2 linked regions of the Methylomonas sp. 11b genome follow. The protein of the gene in region 1 interacts with the protein of each later gene in a pairwise test. Links are inferred from orthologs where the notes say so. Each region holds a gene or a part of one and is shown on either strand. Other genes may lie near its edges.

Evidence for each region. The genes of interacting proteins can lie anywhere in the genome.
Region 2: the proteins of METH11B_RS0123120 (region 1) and glnL interact in binary tests that used the Escherichia coli proteins (3 or more experiments, as listed by UniProt). The link is inferred for Methylomonas sp. 11b from one-to-one orthologs.

What each region holds. Positions count from the first base shown.
Region 1 is NZ_KI911557.1:4,810,148-4,815,353, reverse strand. What follows is about bases 2,209-5,206. They hold METH11B_RS0123120 (P-II family nitrogen regulator), read right to left. Parts: upstream 3,878-5,206; coding sequence 3,539-3,877; downstream 2,209-3,538. Other genes in these bases: METH11B_RS0123115 (porin), read left to right, coding at 4,286-5,206; METH11B_RS0123125 (ammonium transporter), read right to left, coding at 2,209-3,516. In the rest of the region: METH11B_RS0123140 (inositol monophosphatase family protein), read right to left, coding at 1-80; METH11B_RS0123135 (ammonium transporter), read right to left, coding at 166-1,458; METH11B_RS0123130 (P-II family nitrogen regulator), read right to left, coding at 1,593-1,931; more of METH11B_RS0123125, read right to left, coding at 2,113-2,208. UniProt on the Escherichia coli protein: Involved in the regulation of nitrogen metabolism. Regulates the activity of its targets by protein-protein interaction in response to the nitrogen status of the cell.
Region 2 is NZ_KI911557.1:1,438,574-1,442,623, forward strand. Bases 1-2,946 are described here. They hold glnL (nitrogen regulation protein NR(II)), read left to right. Parts: upstream 1-918; coding sequence 919-1,974; downstream 1,975-2,946. Other genes in these bases: METH11B_RS0106640 (exodeoxyribonuclease III), read left to right, coding at 1-324; ntrC (nitrogen regulation protein NR(I)), read left to right, coding at 1,961-2,946. In the rest of the region: more of ntrC, read left to right, coding at 2,947-3,382; METH11B_RS0106655 (hypothetical protein), read left to right, coding at 3,560-4,050.

The DNA.
Region 1 (5,206 bases):
TCTAAATCGTTGAAATAGCGCATCGCCACTTCGCCGGCCGCGCGTACGATGGTTTCTAAAACTTCCAGAGTGATGGGCATGATTTTCCTGATTTTGTTAGGGATGCGGGCAATACGGCTACCCGCCCTGCCCGCTATGAAAAGCCTGGATTTTAACCGCTAATGGTTACAGATTGTGGTAGCCGGTTTCTTCGTGCAGCACGATGTCCAAACCTTGCTGCTCCTCATCTTCGCTGACGCGCAAACCGATGAACACGTCGATGAATTTCAACAAAACATAGCTGAATAAAGCACTCCAGGCCGCCGTCACCAAAACCGCTAGCGCTTGTACGCCGACTTGCTCGGCGATTGTCACACCGTTTAATCCCAAGCCGCCGAAACTTTCAGCAGCGAATACGCCGGTTAAAATCGAGCCGACGCAACCGCCAACCCCATGTACCGGAAATACATCCAAGGAATCGTCGATTTTTAACCGGCGTTTGACGAATTGCGTGGCATAAAAACACACTATGCCTGCCACTATACCAATAATCAGCCCGCCAATCGGCCCGACAAATCCAGAGGCCGGGGTGATGGTACCCAAGCCGGCTACCATACCGGTGACGATACCCAGCACACTCGGCTTGCTGAAACGCAACCATTCAATCGTCATCCAGGTCAACGCGCCAGCGGCGGCGGCGATATGCGTGACGGCAATCGCCATCCCGGCACTGCCGTCGGCTTTTAACGCGCTACCACCGTTGAAGCCGAACCAGCCGAACCAGAGCATACCGGCGCCCGTGACCACCATGGTCATATTGTGCGGAGGCATCGCCACGGTGGGAAAGCCTTTACGACGCCCCAAGACTAAGGCCGCCACCAGAGAAGCCACTCCGGCATTGACGTGAATCACAATCCCACCGGCAAAATCCTTGGCACCCAAGGCCGCCAGCCAGCCGTTGCCCCAAATCCAGTGACAAATCGGCATGTACACCACGATTAACCACAGCCCGCTAAACCAAAGCATCGCCGAAAACTTCATCCGCTCGGCAAAAGCGCCAACGATCAACGCCGGAGTAATAATCGCGAAAGTCATTTGAAACATGAAAAACACGGTTTCCGGAATATCGCCGATCAAGTTTTGCGTGTTCATTTCCGGCAAAAAAATCTTGCTGCCGCCACCCAAAAACTGCTGCCAGTTGCCGCCATCGGTAAACACAAAGCTGTAAACGCCGGCCAGCCACAATATCGATACCAGACAGGTAATCGCAAAACATTGCATAAGCACCGACAGCACATTCTTGCTTCTGACCAAACCGCCGTAAAACAGCGATAGGCCCGGAATGGTCATGAATAAAACCAGTGCGGTGGAGGTTAAAACCCAAGCGGTATTGGCTTGGTTAATGCCTTCAGCCCAAGCCTGCTCGGGCAACATCAAGCTGTATGCCATCAGCATCAGCGTTCTTTTTATTGTTGTCATTGTCTTTCACTAGATGATGGTGTGTTGTTATTTTTAAGCAGTCTATAAACAACAAAATCGCCCTGGTCTGCGGATAACGCGCAGACCAGGGCGATTTTTGATGTTTCGCTGTTTTTTATATTTGTCTTGAAGACTTAAATAGCATCTTCTCCGGTCTCGCCGGTTCTAATACGAATGATCTGTTCCAGGTTGGTCACAAAAATTTTACCGTCGCCAATTTTGCCGGTGTTGGCGGCCTTGACGATAGTTTCCACGGCTTGGTCGACAACGTGTTCGGCCACTGCGATTTCCAGCTTGACCTTAGGCAGAAAATCCACCACGTACTCGGCGCCGCGATACAACTCGGTGTGGCCCTTTTGCCTGCCAAAACCTTTAACTTCGGTTGCCGTTACACCAGCCACCCCGATCTCGGACAAGGCTTCCCTGACGTCGTCCAGCTTGAATGGTTTGATAATCGCTGTAATTAATTTCATGCTATCCCCAAATTCGAATGATTAAAAAGCTGTTTCGTCACTGTTGCCACCATAATAAATAATTCCGGTAGAACCTACAATTTACCCGAGCACAAGCACCAAAGTAGTGCCTCATGATAACAAAAACGGGCAGCCATCGCCGACCACCCGTTTCTTTTCGCGTTAACCGCAGCTTTCAACCCTAAACATGATAAGCGGTTTCGCCGTGTTCGGTGACATCCAGACCTTCACGCTCAGTCGCTTCGCTAACCCGCAGACCCAGAGCCACATCGGCAATTTTGAAGGCAATGAAGGACACCACACCCGACCAAACGATGGCGATACCTACACCCCAAGCTTGGCTGGCAAGCTGGGTAAGCACGCTGTAGTCAGGCAAGGTCGCGTTGGTGACGTAATCCCATACTCCGGTACCGCCCAAGGCAGGGCTGGCAACCACAGCAGTACCCAAGGCGCCGATGATACCGCCTACCCCGTGCACACCAAACGCATCCAGCGAATCGTCATAGTTCATCGCGTGTTTCAAAAAGGTTACTGACCAGAAGCATACTGCGCCGACCACCAAGCCTAAACCGATAGCGCCCATCGGGCCTGACCAGCCGCAAGCAGGAGTTATCGCGACTAAACCGGCAACCGCGCCTGACGTGGCGCCCAACATGCTGGGTTTACCACGCACAGCCCATTCTGCGCCCATCCAGGCCAAGGTTGCCGCCGCTGCCGCCAACAATGTGTTGAGGAAAACCAATGCCGCCAGACCGTTGGCTTCCAGGTTGGAGCCTGCATTAAAACCGAACCAACCTATCCACAACAAGGACGCGCCTATCATGTTCATCGTCACGCTGTGCGGCGCGATAAACTCTTTACCATAACCAATGCGCTTACCTATCATTAAGCAACCGACCAAACCAGCGATACCGGCATTGATATGTACCACGGTGCCGCCGGCAAAATCCAACGCGCCTTTTTGGAATAAAAAGCCCGCCGTCGCACCGGCTGTTTCCGCTGCGGCAGCATCGGTATACGCATCAGGGCCTGCCCAGTACCAAACCATATGCGCCATCGGTAAGTAGCAGAAGCTAAACCAGATCACGGTAAACAACAGCACCGCTGAAAATTTAACCCGCTCGGCAAATGCGCCGATGATCAAGGCCGGCGTGATAGCCGAGAATGTCAGCTGGAACGCTACATAAATGAACTCCGGTACATAAGCCCCCTTGCTGAAAGTGGCCGCCATCGAATCCGGGGTAATACCCTTCAAAAATGCCTTGCTGAAACCGCCGAAGAAGGCGTTACCCTCGGTAAACGCGACGCTGTAGCCGAACGTCGCCCACATAATCGCCGTCAACGAAAAGATAACAAAGACCTGCATCAAGATAGACAGCATGTTTTTGGCTCGCACCATACCGCCGTAGAACAAGGCCAAGCCAGGTATTACCATTAACGCAACCAGTACGGTGGCAACTATCATCCAGGCGGTATCGCCTTTGTTAACGGTGGCTTGTACGGCCGGTGCCGCCACTTCTTCCGCAAACGCCATGCCCGAGAGTCCAAACAGCGCGAACAGCGCCATGCCTGTTAAATATTTCATTGTTGGTTTCCCCATCTTGATATTAAAGAGCTTCTTCGCCGGATTCGCCGGTTCTGATCCGAACCACCTGCTCCAGATCGGTTACAAAAATTTTGCCATCGCCGATCTTCCCGGTATTGGCTACTTTCACAATCGCTTCGACGGCTTGCTCAAGCAAAGCATCCGCAACCGCTACCTCGATTTTTGCTTTGGGTAAAAAATCCACCACATATTCGGCACCACGATACAGTTCCGTATGGCCCTTTTGCCGACCAAAGCCTTTTACTTCAGTAACCGTCACGCCAGATACACCGATATCCGACAACGCCTCACGCACGTCGTCTAGCTTAAACGGCTTAACCACCGCTGTTATCAGTTTCATAGTTCAACACCTCTTTGCTTGAGTTAATAAATTCCCGAAACAAGCAAAGCATGATGCATGCCACTATTTATTCCCATGATTTTTAAAGATTTATTAAACACATCAATTAAAAGGACAACAGAATCGCACCAAAGAAGTGCAACGCTTTTTGGATTGCACCATTGCAACTCAATACCACCCTACAGGCCTTGATCTGCCAGTTTCAGTGGTTTGCTTTAAGAATAAATGGGGCGTTGTCGCAACATAGCAACACCGCATTACTTTGGTGCAACAAAAAGAATTTGCACCATTGCGAATCATGAACTAGTCTACATATGCCGCCTATCTTGTTGATTTTTAATAAATCGAATATGGCCTAAAAACTGCTATACAATCTTCAGTAGTCACTGAACCAAGGGGATAACCACCATGAGAAACAACACAACGTTAACAAAATCACACAGCCGCGCTTGCTTAGCCGGGTTAATGGTGATTTGCAGTGCCTCCGCAATGGCGGACAGCTGGACAGAAGCATCCGGACTACTGGGTGCAGCAGGCATTGATCCGAACGAAGCCAAGTTCATGAAGGATCACAATCTTAAAATTGGTGGCTGGCTGGAAGGAAGTGTCGGCGCGAATCTCAACGCCACACATGACGCTTACAATGGCCCAGTAACCTTTAACGATAGAACAGCTGAAGTACAAATGAACCAGCTGTACTTTTACTTGCAAAAAGCAATTACGGTTGGTGGTGATGCATTCGACCTTGGCGGCCGAGCCGACTTTATGTATGGTACCGACGCTATTTTTACTCAAGCTTACGGCAATCCTTCATTTGACCCTACGACAACCTTAGCAACAGGCGGCCGCGGCGATTGGGACCTCTATCTTTCGGACGACCGCTTCTACAACCTTGCTTTACCGCAAGTCTATGCCGAACTTAACTTGCCGGTCGGTAATGGTATTGATGTCAAATTAGGCCACTTTTACACGCCTATCGGCTACGAAGTAGTTACTTCACCGGACAACTTTTTTGTCACAAAACCCTACACCATGCAGTATGGCGAACCGTTTACCCATACAGGTATGCTGGCTAGCTACACAGTTAACCCAAACTGGGCAATCTCCGCTGGCGCCGTCACGGGTAGCGGCACAGGTGGCTGGGATGGCAACTTTAATAAAAATGTTGGCAATTGGTCATTCTTGGGCGGTGTAACCTGGACTAGCGATGACGCTGGAACCTCGCTGGCACTGACCTCAACCGCCGGCGAACAGTCAGAAGTCAATAGTTCGAAATGGGCGATGTACAGCTTGGTTGGTAAACACAACTTCACCGACAAATTGCATTAC
Region 2 (4,050 bases), 3.4 Mb from region 1 along the record:
ATCGCCCACAAAGAAGCCGATTTGAAAAACTGGCGCGGCAATCAGAAAAACTCCGGTTTTTTACCGGCGGAAAGGGCCTGGATGACCCAAGTTTACGATGAGTTGGGCTGGGTGGACGTCTATCGCCGTCTGCATCCAGACGCTACCGACACCTGCTACACCTGGTGGAGCAATCGCGGCCAGGCTTGGGCCAAGAATGTCGGTTGGCGCATCGATTATCAAGTCGCCACGCCGGGCATTGCCAGCCGAGCGCAGTCAACCAGCATTTTTAAAGAGCAACGCTTCAGCGACCATGCGCCGTTGATCGTCGATTACGCTGACTAGTCGCCAATCGACAAGTGCACCGAATTAGCGACACAGCTGTTCGATTGACGCACCAGCCTGGTTACTCGTGCTGACAGGCGCACCAATTCAGATCAAAGTTTGTCATCGACAGGGAAATACCCTATAAAAAATCTTATCACCCAAGCGCCCCAACCGGTTTATTAACCAGCTCCCTCAACCCATGGTGCGGTCATTTCCGCAGACACAGGGGCCAGCATACTTGATGCAAACGGCTAGACTTGACCGCTATCACCCCGTAACTTCGCTTGACTCAATTTAAACTCACTAGCACCAATATGGTGCATACATATAGCGCACAGCCGAGCATCCGAGTTTGCTGATAGGCTTCTCAAACATTTTTGCCGCCGTGATGGATATTGATCCTATACCAGCGCATAAGGCTTAAAGCCGGGATAGTGATAAAAACCCCAGCCCTAGCCCACCTTTGCACTAACATGAGCCATCAATTCGGGCGAACGCACTAATATTGTGCATTCGAGCTGTTTTTTACCCGGTAAATGGGCCGATAAGGCAACTTTAGGCTTGGCGTACAAATTGCTTATTCACTATAACCCTTAAAACTTAAATTAACCCGTGCACAAAAAGATACTGGATCACTTAAACGAAGCAATCCTGCTGTTTGACAAGGACTTGCGCCTGACCTATATCAATCCCGCCGGCGAGATGCTGCTTGCCGACAGCGCTAAACATTTGCTTGGCCAAACGGCGCACAAACTATTCAAAACCGCGCATAACACCCTATTTAACGATTTGCTGCCGCGTTTGTATTTGCTGGAGCCGCTGGTCGATAGAGAATTAATCCTAGAGCGGCTAAGTCAATCGATTACGGTTAACCTAAGCGCCACACCGTTGCTCGAGGATGGAAAATTAAGCGAAATCCTGATCGAACTGCAACAAGTAGACCGGCATTTACGCATTACCAAGGAAGAACAATTGCTGGCCCAACAAAACACCAGCCGCATGCTGGTGCGCGGCTTGGCGCATGAAATCAAGAATCCGCTGGGCGGTTTGCGCGGCGCGGCGCAATTGCTGGACCTGGAACTGCAAGATCCTGAATTAAAGGAATATACGCAAATCATTATCGCCGAGTCCGACCGCTTGCAGGATCTAATGGACAAAATGCTCGGCCCCAACAAACCCGCGCATAAAAGCCAGCTGAATATTCACGAAGTACTGGAACGCGTCCGACATCTGGTCACGGTAGAAGCCGCCCACGGCATTATGCTGCATACCAATTACGACCCGAGCATCCCGGAGATTTTCGCCGACAAAAACCAGCTGATCCAGGCCATTCTGAATATCGTCCGCAATGCTGTGCAAGCCGTGCAGAACCACGGTGTGATTACCATGAAAACCCGGGTGCAACGGCATATGACCATAGGGCGCAAACGCTACAAGCTGACCGTCAAAATCGACATTATCGATAACGGCCCGGGTATCAAACCCGAGCTGATGGGACAGATTTTTTATCCAATGATTACCGGCCGTGCCGAGGGCACCGGACTTGGCCTATCTATTGCGCAATCTTTGATCAACCAGCATAACGGCTTGATTGAATGCGAAAGCGAGCCGGGCAACACCGTATTTTCCATCTACCTACCTTTGGAGACGAATCATGCAAATACCTGACAAGGTCTGGATTGTCGATGATGACAAATCCATCCGCTGGGTACTTGAAAAAGCCTTGCAAAAAGCCGGCGTGCATACGCAAAGCTTCGCCAGCGCCAACGAATTGTTGAAATCACTACCTGGCGGGCTACCGCAAGTATTGATCACCGATATTCGCATGCCGGGCATGGACGGCTTCGAGTTGTTGCGGAACATTCAAAACAGTTATCCGGATTTACCGGTGATCGTGATGACCGCTCATTCCGACCTGGAAAGCGCGGTGTCGGCGTTTCACGGCGGGGCGTTCGAATACCTGCCTAAACCCTTCGATGTCACCGAAGTCGTCGAAACCGTACAACGCGCCTGCGCTCACAGCAAACAACGGCAAAGCGACATTGTGCAAGCCCCGCCGACCGTGGAGGAAACTCCGGAAATCATCGGCGAAGCGCCGGCCATGCAAGAAGTGTTTCGGGCGATAGGCCGTCTGGCGCGCTCGCACATCACCGTACTGATTAACGGCGAATCCGGCACAGGTAAGGAACTGGTCGCCAAGGCCCTGCATCGCCACAGTCCGCGCGCCGAGCAACCGTTCATAGCCCTGAATATGGCGGCCATTCCTAAAGACTTGATGGAATCCGAACTATTCGGCCATGAAAAAGGTGCGTTTACCGGTGCCCAAGCCCGGCGTATCGGTCGATTCGAACAAGCCAACAACGGCACATTGTTTCTGGATGAAATCGGCGACATGCCCGCCGAATTGCAAACCCGCTTGCTGCGGGTACTGGCGGACAATGAGTTTTATCCCGTAGGTGCTCACACCTCGGTAAGAGTGAACGTGCGCATCATCGCCGCCACCCACCAGGACCTGGAAGCGCTGGTGGCCCAGGGCCGGTTTCGGGAAGACTTGTTTCACCGACTGAACGTGATTCGGATTCATATTCCGCCATTGCGCGAACGCAGGCAGGATATAGGCTTGTTGATGCGGCATTATCTGTATCAAAGCGCGAAGGAACTGAATACCGAGATCAAACTGTTAAAGCCGGAAACCGAGGCATTTTTAAGCGGTTTGAAGTGGCCTGGTAATGTGCGGCAACTGGAAAATATCTGCCGCTGGCTGACGGTGATGGCCTCCGGCCGGGAAATTCATCTGGAAGATTTACCGCCGGAACTGACCCACAATAGCGGCGATTCCGCATCCGGCGAAACAACACCGGGAGATTGGGAAAGCCAGTTTAAAAACTGGGTCAAGCAACAATTAACGACCGGCAAAGTGGACATCGCCAAACAGGCTATTCCCACCTTAGAAACTCTGTTGATTGAAGCGGCTTTGAATCATACGCATGGTCGCAAACACGAAGCAGCACTGTTGCTGGGCTATGGTCGTAATACCTTGACCCGCAAAATCAAGGAGCTAGATATTAAAGAATAAGCGCCCCCGCTGCCGGGAAACCGCCATTTCCTGCACAGCGGGGCGTCCTCGATAGCCGTTTGCTGAGGCATTTTGGCCGGCAAAAACCGGCAGGTTTTTTTATCCGTTTAAATGCCTTCGGTGTATACTCCCGCCGTCTGATTAACCTCAATAACAAGCAGAGAAGGTTTATATCTAATGGCGGATAAAACGGTAAGTAAACACCTGACCAATCTTGAAAGACAGTTCGCGGCGAACGATCCGGTTTTGCAAAAAACCGCCAAGATATTTCAGGATCTCGATGAAATCGAGTTTGAACTGGGTTTGATCGATAACGACGAGACTACCGCGCGCAAAACCAGTTGGTGGCCAATTGTCAGCACCTTGGGCGGTTACTCACCAGCCAAATCAGACTTTGTCAATCGCTACCTGGGCGTACAACTGCACACCGCCCGCCATAAATTCACCGTACTGCAATATACACCGCAAACCAATACCGCTACCCTACCCGGTACCGCATTGGACGCCGACCACCGCTTGCCGTTTTATCAAATCAGCCGTCAAATCGATTTGGCCGCCAACGGCGAAGGCAGCAAACTTAACGGTTATCTGGAACTGGTCACCGTCAATAGCGGCAAATTGAAAAATAAGCTGTTGATCGACACTCCGGTATTAAATCCGGCGGCGGA